One region of the Streptomyces spinoverrucosus genome, then DNA from elsewhere that is predicted to be linked to it. Evidence: riboswitches for the same ligand, from Rfam matches in the RefSeq annotation. Region 1 holds a riboswitch; the other holds the start of a gene.

Region 1 (4,408 bases):
GGCAGGAGCACACCAGGTTCCGGTCACCGAACGCCTGGTCGATCCGCCGCACCGGCGGCCAGTACTTGTCGGCAACCGACACCCCGTCCGGGAACACGGCCTCCTCACGCGAGTACACGTGCTTCCACTCACCACCCAGCACGGCGGCGGTGTGCGGAGCATTCCGCAGCGGGTTGTCGTCGGCCGGCCACTCCCCCGCCCCGACCTTCTCGATCTCCGCCCGAATCGCGATCATCGCCTCGCAGAACCGGTCGAGTTCGGTCAGGTCCTCGGACTCGGTCGGCTCGATCATCAGCGTCCCGGCCACCGGGAACGACATCGTCGGCGCATGGAAGCCGTAGTCGATCAGCCGCTTGGCCACGTCGTCGACGCTCACCCCCGTCGCCTTGGTCAGCGGCCGCAGATCGATGATGCACTCGTGCGCGACCAGCCCGCCCGGACCGGTGTACAGCACGGGGTAGTGCGGCTCCAGCCGCTTGGCGATGTAGTTGGCGCTCAGCACGGCCACCTGCGTGGCCCGCTTCAGCCCCTCGCCGCCCATGAGCCGCACATAGGCCCACGAGATCGGCAGAATCCCCGCCGAACCCCACGGCGCGGCCGAGATAGGCCCGACCCCGGTCTCCGGCCCGGCCGCGGGCTGCAGGGGGTGGTTCGGCAGATACGGCGCCAGGTGCGACCGTACGGCCACCGGACCGACGCCCGGGCCACCGCCGCCGTGCGGGATACAGAACGTCTTGTGCAGGTTGAGGTGGGACACATCGCCACCGAAGTGCCCCGGCTTCGCGAGCCCGACCAGGGCGTTGAGGTTGGCCCCGTCGACGTACACCTGCCCACCGGCGTCGTGCACCTGCGCGCAGATGTCGGCGACATGCTCCTCGAACACACCATGCGTGGAGGGGTACGTGATCATCAGCACCGCCAGCTCGTCACGGTACTGCTCGATCTTCGCCCGCAGGTCCCGGACGTCGATCTCCCCGTCCTCGGCGGTCTTCACCACGACGACCCTCATGCCGGCCATGACGGCGCTCGCGGCGTTCGTGCCGTGCGCGGACGACGGGATCAGGCACACGGTCCGCTGCTCGTCGCCGTTCGCCCGGTGGTACCCGCGCACGGCGAGCAGCCCGGCCAGCTCACCCTGCGACCCGGCGTTGGGCTGCAGCGACACCTTGTCGTAGCCGGTGACCTCCGCGAGACGTTCCTCCAGCTCCCGAATGAGCGTCAGGTACCCCTGGGCCTGCTCGGCGGGCGCGAAGGGGTGCAGTTGCCCGAACTCCGGCCAGGTGACCGGCTCCATCTCCGTGGTCGCGTTGAGCTTCATGGTGCAGGAGCCCAGCGGGATCATGCCCCGGTCGAGCGCGTAGTCGCGGTCGGCGAGCCGACGCAGGTAGCGCAGCATCGCGGTCTCGGAGCGGTGCTGATGGAAGACCGGGTGGGTCAGGTAGTCGTCGGTGCGCAGCAGTCCGCCGGGCAGCGACTCCGCCGTGACATCGTCCAGCGCCTCGATGTCCCCCTCGACACCGAACGCCGTCCATACGGCGGCCAGTTGGGCCCGGTTGGTGGTCTCGTCGCAGGCCATGGAGACGTGGTCGGCGTCGACGAGCCGCAGGTTGACACCGTTCTGGCGCGCGGCGGCGACGACCTCGGCCGCCCGCCCCGGCACCCGCGCGGTGACGGTGTCGAAGTAGGCGTCGTGGACGATCTCGACGCCGCCGTTGCGCAGACCCGCGGCGAGGATCGTGGCGTACCGGTGCGTGCGCCGCGCGATGGCCTTCAGCCCCTCGGGCCCGTGGTACACGGCGTACATCCCGGCCATCACGGCGAGCAGCACCTGCGCGGTGCAGATGTTGCTGGTCGCCCTCTCCCGCCGGATGTGCTGCTCACGCGTCTGCAACGCCAGCCGGTACGCCTTGTTGCCGTCGGCGTCGACGGACACGCCCACGAGCCGCCCGGGCAGGCTGCGCGCGAACTTCTCCTGCACCGCCATGTAACCGGCGTGCGGCCCACCGAAGCCCATCGGCACACCGAACCGCTGCGTCGTACCGACCGCGATGTCCGCGCCCAGCTCACCCGGCGACTTCAGCAGCGCCAGCGCCAGCAGATCGGCGGCGACGGTGACGAGCGCGCCCAGTTCGTGCGCCTGGTCGATGACCGCCTTGATGTCGCGTACGGCCCCGGAGGCGCCCGGGTACTGGATCAGCACGCCGTTGATCTCACGCCCGGCGACCTCGGCCGGGATGCCCTCGCCGAGGTCGGCGACGACGACCTCGACGCCGGTCGGCTCGGCGCGGGTCTGGATCACGGCGATGGTCTGCGGCAGCACGTCCGCGTCGACCAGGAACAGGCCCTTCTTGTTCTTGCCCATGCGCCGGGACAGCGCCATCGCCTCGGCCGCGGCCGTGCCCTCGTCCAGCAGGGAGGCACCGGAGGTCGGCAACCCGGTGAGGTCGGCGACCACGGTCTGGAAGTTCAGCAGCGCCTCCAGCCGGCCCTGCGAGATCTCCGGCTGGTACGGGGTGTACGCCGTGTACCAGGCCGGGTTCTCCATGACGTTGCGCAGGATGACGGGCGGGGTGAACGTCCCGTAGTACCCGAGCCCGATCATGGAGCCCAGGACCTGGTTGCCGTCGGCCAGGGAGCGCAGCTCGCGCAGCACCTCGGCCTCGGTGCGCGCGCCCGGCAGGTCCAGGGCGTCGGCGTTCTTGATCACATCCGGTACCGCCGCGGCGGTGAGCTCGTCGAGCGAGCCGTAGCCGACCTGCGCGAGCATCTTCGCCCGCGCCTCCTGGTCGGGCCCGATGTGGCGCTGCTCGAAGGGTGTGCCCTGTTCGAGCTCGGAGAGCGGAATGCGCTGGGCGGTCATTGCGGAGGCCTCCTGGTCTGACGCGACCTTCGAGGGGCACCACGGCACGGGTGCCCCGACGGCCTCCCCCTCTGTCATCTCAACCTGAGAGCTTCACCGGCCGCCCTGCGGACGCCCGGCTTGCACCGTCGGTGAGAGCGGAAGCCGTGACACCCGCTCTGCTTTCCAGAGTGACCTCGTCCGTGCGGTACGTGGGCCTGAGAGATTCCGGGGAGGATTTGCTCCTTCGGCGCCTCCGGTGATCTCCGGAGGACTCTCCCGCACGGGGTCAGCAGCCGTTGCCAGACTACCAGCGAGGTCAACGCCAGGACCTTCGAGTGGCCGCGTTCCCCATTGTGCTCTTTCGTAGTGCTTACGAATGTGGTGCGAGCAAGTGGAGGGCCCGTGCAGACCGACATCGATCCGCGCAACCTGATCGGCCGCAAGGCCTTCGACCGCAACGGCACCAAAATAGGCACCATCGACGAGGTCTACCTCGACGACGCGACCGGCGTTCCGGAGTGGGCCGCCATACGTACCGGCCTGTTCAGCAGGGACGCCTTCGTCCCATTGGAGCCGAGCCGACTGGTCGAAGGCAGCCTGCACGTCCCCTTCGACCGGGCCCTGATCAAGGACGCCCCCGACTTCGGCGTCGGCCGCCACCTCTCCCCGGAACAGGAACTGCAGCTCTACCACCACTACGGCCTCGACGTGGCCGCCCCGCCCAGGTTCCCGGACCGCGACTTCGGCAAGCTGGCGGGCTCGGACGAGACGTGACCCCGAAGGCTCAACCCTGGAGCTCGGGTCTTCGCGCCACCAGTGGCAGCGGATCCGCAGGCTCCAGCGCGGGATCGTCGATCAGGAAGGTCCGCACCCGCCCGGGCTCCGAGTCGGGCGTCTCGAACCGCACGGTCACTCTGCCCAGCCCGCTGCCCTGCACCCACCCGTGCCCGTACTCGGCGTGCCGCACATCGTGCCCGGCAGCCCACCGCCGCTCGACGGGCTCGACCTCCTCCGGCACTGGCTCGTCCGCCACGTCCTCCGTCGCCCCCTCGGCCCGCTCCCCCGCCGCCTGCGCGAACAGGTCCTCCTGCGTGTAGTCGGCCAGCCCGCTCACCCCCACCCCCAGCAGCCGCACACCCCCTGTCGTGTCCACGGACTCCAGCAGCCGCGCCGCGGCCTCCCGCACCACCGCCGGATCGTCCGTGGGCCCACGGAGCGTCTCGGACCGGGTCAGCGTCGAGAAGTCGTACCGCCGCACCTTCAGTACGATCGTCCGCCCCGACAGCCCGGCCCCGCGCAGCCGCCGCACGCACCGGTCCGCGAGCCGCTGCACCTCCAGCCCGACCCGGACCCGGTCGTGGATGTCCACGTCATACGTGTCCTCGACCGACACGGACTTCGCCTCCCGCTCGGCGACCACCGGCCGGTCGTCGCGGGCCAGCGCCATGGCATACAGGGCGTGCCCGTGGGCCTTCCCCAGCAGCCGTACGAGCTCGTCCTCGCCCGCCTCGGCGATCTCGTCGACCGTGGTGATCCCGGCCCGCCGCAGATGGTCGCCCGTCGCGG
Region 2 (4,408 bases), 5.1 Mb from region 1:
TGCCGACCTCGTGGAGCCGGTCCTCGGCCTGCTGGCCGTCCAGGTCGGAGTTGCGCAGGTCGACCAGGACCAGGTGGACGTCCGTGCCGCCGGAGAGCACGTCCACGCCCACCGCCTTCACGTCGTCCCGCACCAGCCGCTCGGCGAGGATGCGCGCGCCTTCCAGGGTACGGCGCTGGCGCTCCTTGAAGTCCTCCGAGGCCGCGACCTTGAAGGCCACCGCCTTCGCGGCGACCACATGCTCCAGCGGGCCACCCTGCTGACCGGGGAAGACCGCGGAGTTGATCTTCTTGGCGAGTTCGGCCGTGGACAGGATCACACCGCCGCGCGGGCCGCCCAGCGTCTTGTGGGTCGTGGTGGTGACGACGTGTGCGTGCGGCACCGGGTTCGGGTGCAGCCCGGCCGCGACCAGACCGGCGAAGTGGGCCATGTCGACCATCAGGTACGCGCCGACCTCGTCCGCGATCCGGCGGAAGGCGGCGAAGTCCAGCTGCCGGGGGTAGGCCGACCAGCCGGCGACGATCAGCTTCGGCTTGTTCTCCTTGGCGAGGCGCTCGACCTCGGCCATGTCGACCAGGCCGTCCTCGCCGACGTGGTAGGCGACCACGTTGTAGAGCTTGCCGGAGAAGTTGATCTTCATGCCGTGGGTCAGGTGCCCGCCGTGCGCGAGGTTCAGGCCCATGATCGTGTCGCCGGGCTTGAGCAGCGCGAACATCGCGGCCGCGTTGGCCTGCGCGCCCGAGTGCGGCTGGACGTTGGCGTGCTCGGCGCCGAACAGCTCCTTGACGCGGTCGATCGCGATCTGCTCGACCACGTCGACGTGCTCGCAGCCGCCGTAGTAGCGGCGGCCGGGGTAGCCCTCGGCGTACTTGTTGGTCAGGACCGAGCCCTGCGCCTCCATGACCGCGACCGGGGCGAAGTTCTCCGAGGCGATCATTTCGAGGGTGGACTGCTGGCGGTGCAGCTCGGCGTCGACGGCGGCCGCGACGGCCGGGTCGAGCTCGTGCAGGGGGGTGTTCAGGACGGACATGTGGCTACGACTCCTCAGCCGGCGGTGTGGGCGGCGTACTCGTCGGCGGAGAGCAGGTCGGCCGGCTCCTGAGCGATACGCACCTTGAACAGCCAGCCGCCCTCGAAGGGAGCGGAGTTCACCAGGGACGGGTCGTTCACCACGTCCTCGTTGACCTCGGTGACCTCACCGGTGACCGGGGAGTACAGGTCGCTGACCGACTTGGTCGACTCCAGCTCGCCGCAGGTCTCGCCCGCGGTCACCTGGGAGCCCACCTCGGGGAGCTGGGCGTAGACGACGTCACCGAGCGCGTTCGCCGCGAACTCGGTGATGCCGACCGTCGCGACGCCGTCCTCGGCGGTCGACAGCCACTCGTGCTCCTTGCTGTAGCGCAGCTGCTGGGGGTTGCTCATGGCCTGAATTCTCCTGTACGCGCGGGAGTGCTGGTGAATGGGGGACTGCTGGAACTACGTGTGAGCAGGCAAAATGTGCGCCGGGTCACGCGGACCCGAGCCCAGTGTCTACTTCTGGCGCTTGTAGAACGGCAGCGCCACGACCTCGTACGGCTCGTGGGTGCCCCGGATGTCCACACCGACGCCCGGCGTGCCCGGCGCCGCGTGCGCGGCGTCGACGTACGCCATCGCGATCGGCTTGCCCAGCGTGGGGGAGGGGGCGCCGGAGGTGACCTCGCCGATCACCTCGCCGCCGGCGACCACGGCGTACCCGGCGCGCGGCACCCGACGGCCCTCGGCGACCAGGCCGACCAGGACGCGCGGGGGGTTCTCCTGAGCGCGGGAGGCCGCCTCGCGCAGCGCCTCGCGCCCCACGAAGTCGCCCTCCTTCTCGAACTTCACCACCCGGCCGAGCCCGGCGTCGAAGGGGGTGAGGGACGTGGACAGCTCATTCCCGTACAGCGGCATGCCCGCCTCCAGGCGCAGCGTGTCCCGGCAGGACAGCCCGCACGGGACCAGGCCGACGCCGGCGCCCGCCTCGGTCAGCGCCTCCCACAGCGCGACGGCGTGCTCCGGCTTCACGAACAGCTCGAAGCCGTCCTCGCCGGTGTAGCCGGTGCGCGCGATCAGCGCCGGCACGCCCGCGACGGTGCCGGGCAGGCCGGCGTAGTACTTCAGGCCGTCGAGGTCGGCGTCGGTGAGCTGCTTGAGGATGCCGGGGGACTCGGGTCCCTGGACGGCGAGCAGGGCGTAGGCGTCCCGGTCGTCGCGGACGGCGGCGTCGAACCCGTCGGCCCGCTCGGTCAGCGCGTCCAGCACGACCTGGGCGTTGGAGGCGTTCGCCACGACCATGTACTCGGTCTCGCCGAGCCGGTAGACGATCAGGTCGTCGAGGATGCCGCCGTCGGCCCGGCAGATCATGGTGTAGCGGGCGCGGCCGACCTTGACGCCCCCGATGTTGCCGACCAGCGCGTAGTCCAGCAGGGCGGCGGCCTGGGGGCCGGTGACGGTGATCTCGCCCATGTGCGACAGGTCGAACAGCCCGGCCTTCGTGCGCACCGCGAGGTGCTCGTCGCGCTCGGAGCCGTAGCGCAGGGGCATGTCCCAGCCGGCGAAGTCGGTCATGGTCGCGCCCAGCGAGCGATGCAGGGCATCGAGCGCGGTACGACGGAGTGCGGTACTGCTCATCGGTCGGTCTCCCAAGGCATGACGGCGAGGTCGTTCCTCCCCATCTGTCATCGGAACCTGAGAGGTTCGCCATGACCACCCGTACGCGCGGGGTCACGGCTTGCACCTTGGGTGGAGCCACTGCGGCAGCGGCCCGCTTTTCAGATGTGCCTCGCCCGCGCGGTAACGGGGCCTGAGAGATTCAAGGGAGGGACTTGCTCCTTCGGCGCCCCAGTCACGTCGTGCCTGGGAACTCTCCCGCGCGGATTCAAACGGCCGGTATGCAGTTGGCGCGCACATCATTGCACGCATCGCCGGATCGCGGCAGGCCGCGATCTGTAACCGGTCTGTGGCAGCACGCGTACGAAAATGCGAGACAGTGGGGATTACCTTCTCTTTACACTCGACGGGGATGGGAACTCGTGAACCGCCCCAGGGGAGGACGATCACGGTGAACAGGACCACGGCCTACGCGACCACCACGGGCCTCGCGCTGCCCAAGCAGCCGACCGCCCCGGCCCGGGACGCGTGCGCCCCGCTGCCGTTCCCCGTGGTCCGCGACCTGCGCGACCGTGCGGGCCGCAGCCCGCACGCCCTGCTCTTCGGCCCGCACGACCTCGTCGTGATCACCGGCCTGCCCGGCAGCGGCAAGTCCACCCTCATGCGGCGCGCGGTCCGCGCCAGGCGCATCGACTCCCAGGACACCCGCGACCGCTGGGACCGCCGTACGCCGAGCCGGCTGCCGTACGCGGTGTACCGCCCCTTGGTCCGCCTCGCGCACTACGCCGGACTGCGCCGCGCCCTGCGCACCGGCGAGGGCGTCGTCGTCCACGACTGCGGTACGCAGGCCTGGGTGCGCGCCTGGCTGGCCCACGAGGCCCGCCGCCGCGGCGGCACGCTCCACCTGCTGATGCTCGACGTCACCCCCGAGCAGGCCCTGGCCGGCCAGCGCGAGCGCGGCCGCGGCGTCTCGCGGTACGCGTTCCTGCGCCACCGCCGCGCCGCCTCCCGCCTGCTGCGCCGCGTCGAGCGGGGCGACCTGCCCCGTGGCTGCGGCGCCGCGATCCTGCTCGACCGCGCGGCGGCGGACGCCCTGCGCAGAATCGGCTTCACGGGCTGACGCGGCGAGCCGGCCCGACCGGCGGCGGGATAGCCTTTTCAGCCGGCAGCACTGGTTCGGAGCAGGCGGTAGGCAGATGGATTTCCCGGGGGACTTTCCGGCGCAGGCGCACCCCCATCCGCACGGCGGATGGCCCGGCAACGAGCTGGAGGAGGTGCTGTCGGCCTCCCTCGGCGTCCCGTCGGCCGGCGGCCGCATCGTCGAGGTGCTCGGCCGCAGCTTCGTGTGGGTGCCGCTGCCGGGCGGCGGCGGCCCGCACAGCGGCCCCCTCGACCTGCCCGGCATGGAGATCGACGGCCAGGCCTACGTCCCGGTCTTCACCTCCGAGGAACAGTTCCGCCGGGTCGTCGGCCCCCACATGTCGTACACCATCGCCCCCGCCGTCGAGTTCGCCCGTGGCCTGCCCCCGCAGGCGGGCATCGCGCTGAACCCCGGCGGCGTGGTCGGCATCCCGCTCCCGCCGGCGGCGGTCGCCGAACTCGGCCGCGCCGGCCGCACCCCCCTCGACGGCACCGCGAGCGGCGGCCGGGCCCGCCTGTTCGAACCCGACTGGCAGGACGACCCGGTCGACTTCCTCACGGCGGCGGCCACGGAGTTCGAGGCGATCGGCGTGGTCACCACGGCCCGCCGCTGCCTGGCGGCGATCGAGACGGCGGACCC

Evidence for each region. A riboswitch is a leader RNA that binds a small molecule or an ion and turns the genes downstream of it on or off. The one in region 1 is predicted to bind glycine.
Region 2: another riboswitch for glycine. It lies ahead of gcvT (glycine cleavage system aminomethyltransferase GcvT); the one in region 1 lies ahead of gcvP (aminomethyl-transferring glycine dehydrogenase).

What each region holds. Positions count from the first base shown of each region.
Region 1 is NZ_JADPZX010000001.1:7,636,015-7,640,422, reverse strand. Features, by position in the region: gene gcvP (aminomethyl-transferring glycine dehydrogenase) at 1-2,860, opposite strand, end outside; glycine riboswitch at 3,036-3,131, opposite strand; gene I2W78_RS34675 (PRC-barrel domain-containing protein) at 3,245-3,616, shown strand; partial or broken gene I2W78_RS34670 (DNA polymerase IV) at 3,538-4,408, opposite strand, start outside.
Region 2 is NZ_JADPZX010000001.1:2,511,854-2,516,261, reverse strand. Features, by position in the region: gene glyA (serine hydroxymethyltransferase) at 1-1,030, opposite strand, end outside; gene gcvH (glycine cleavage system protein GcvH) at 1,045-1,422, opposite strand; gene gcvT (glycine cleavage system aminomethyltransferase GcvT) at 1,531-2,649, opposite strand; glycine riboswitch at 2,684-2,799, opposite strand; glycine riboswitch at 2,800-2,899, opposite strand; gene I2W78_RS11170 (AAA family ATPase) at 3,080-3,748, shown strand; gene I2W78_RS11165 (enhanced serine sensitivity protein SseB) at 3,825-4,408, shown strand, end outside.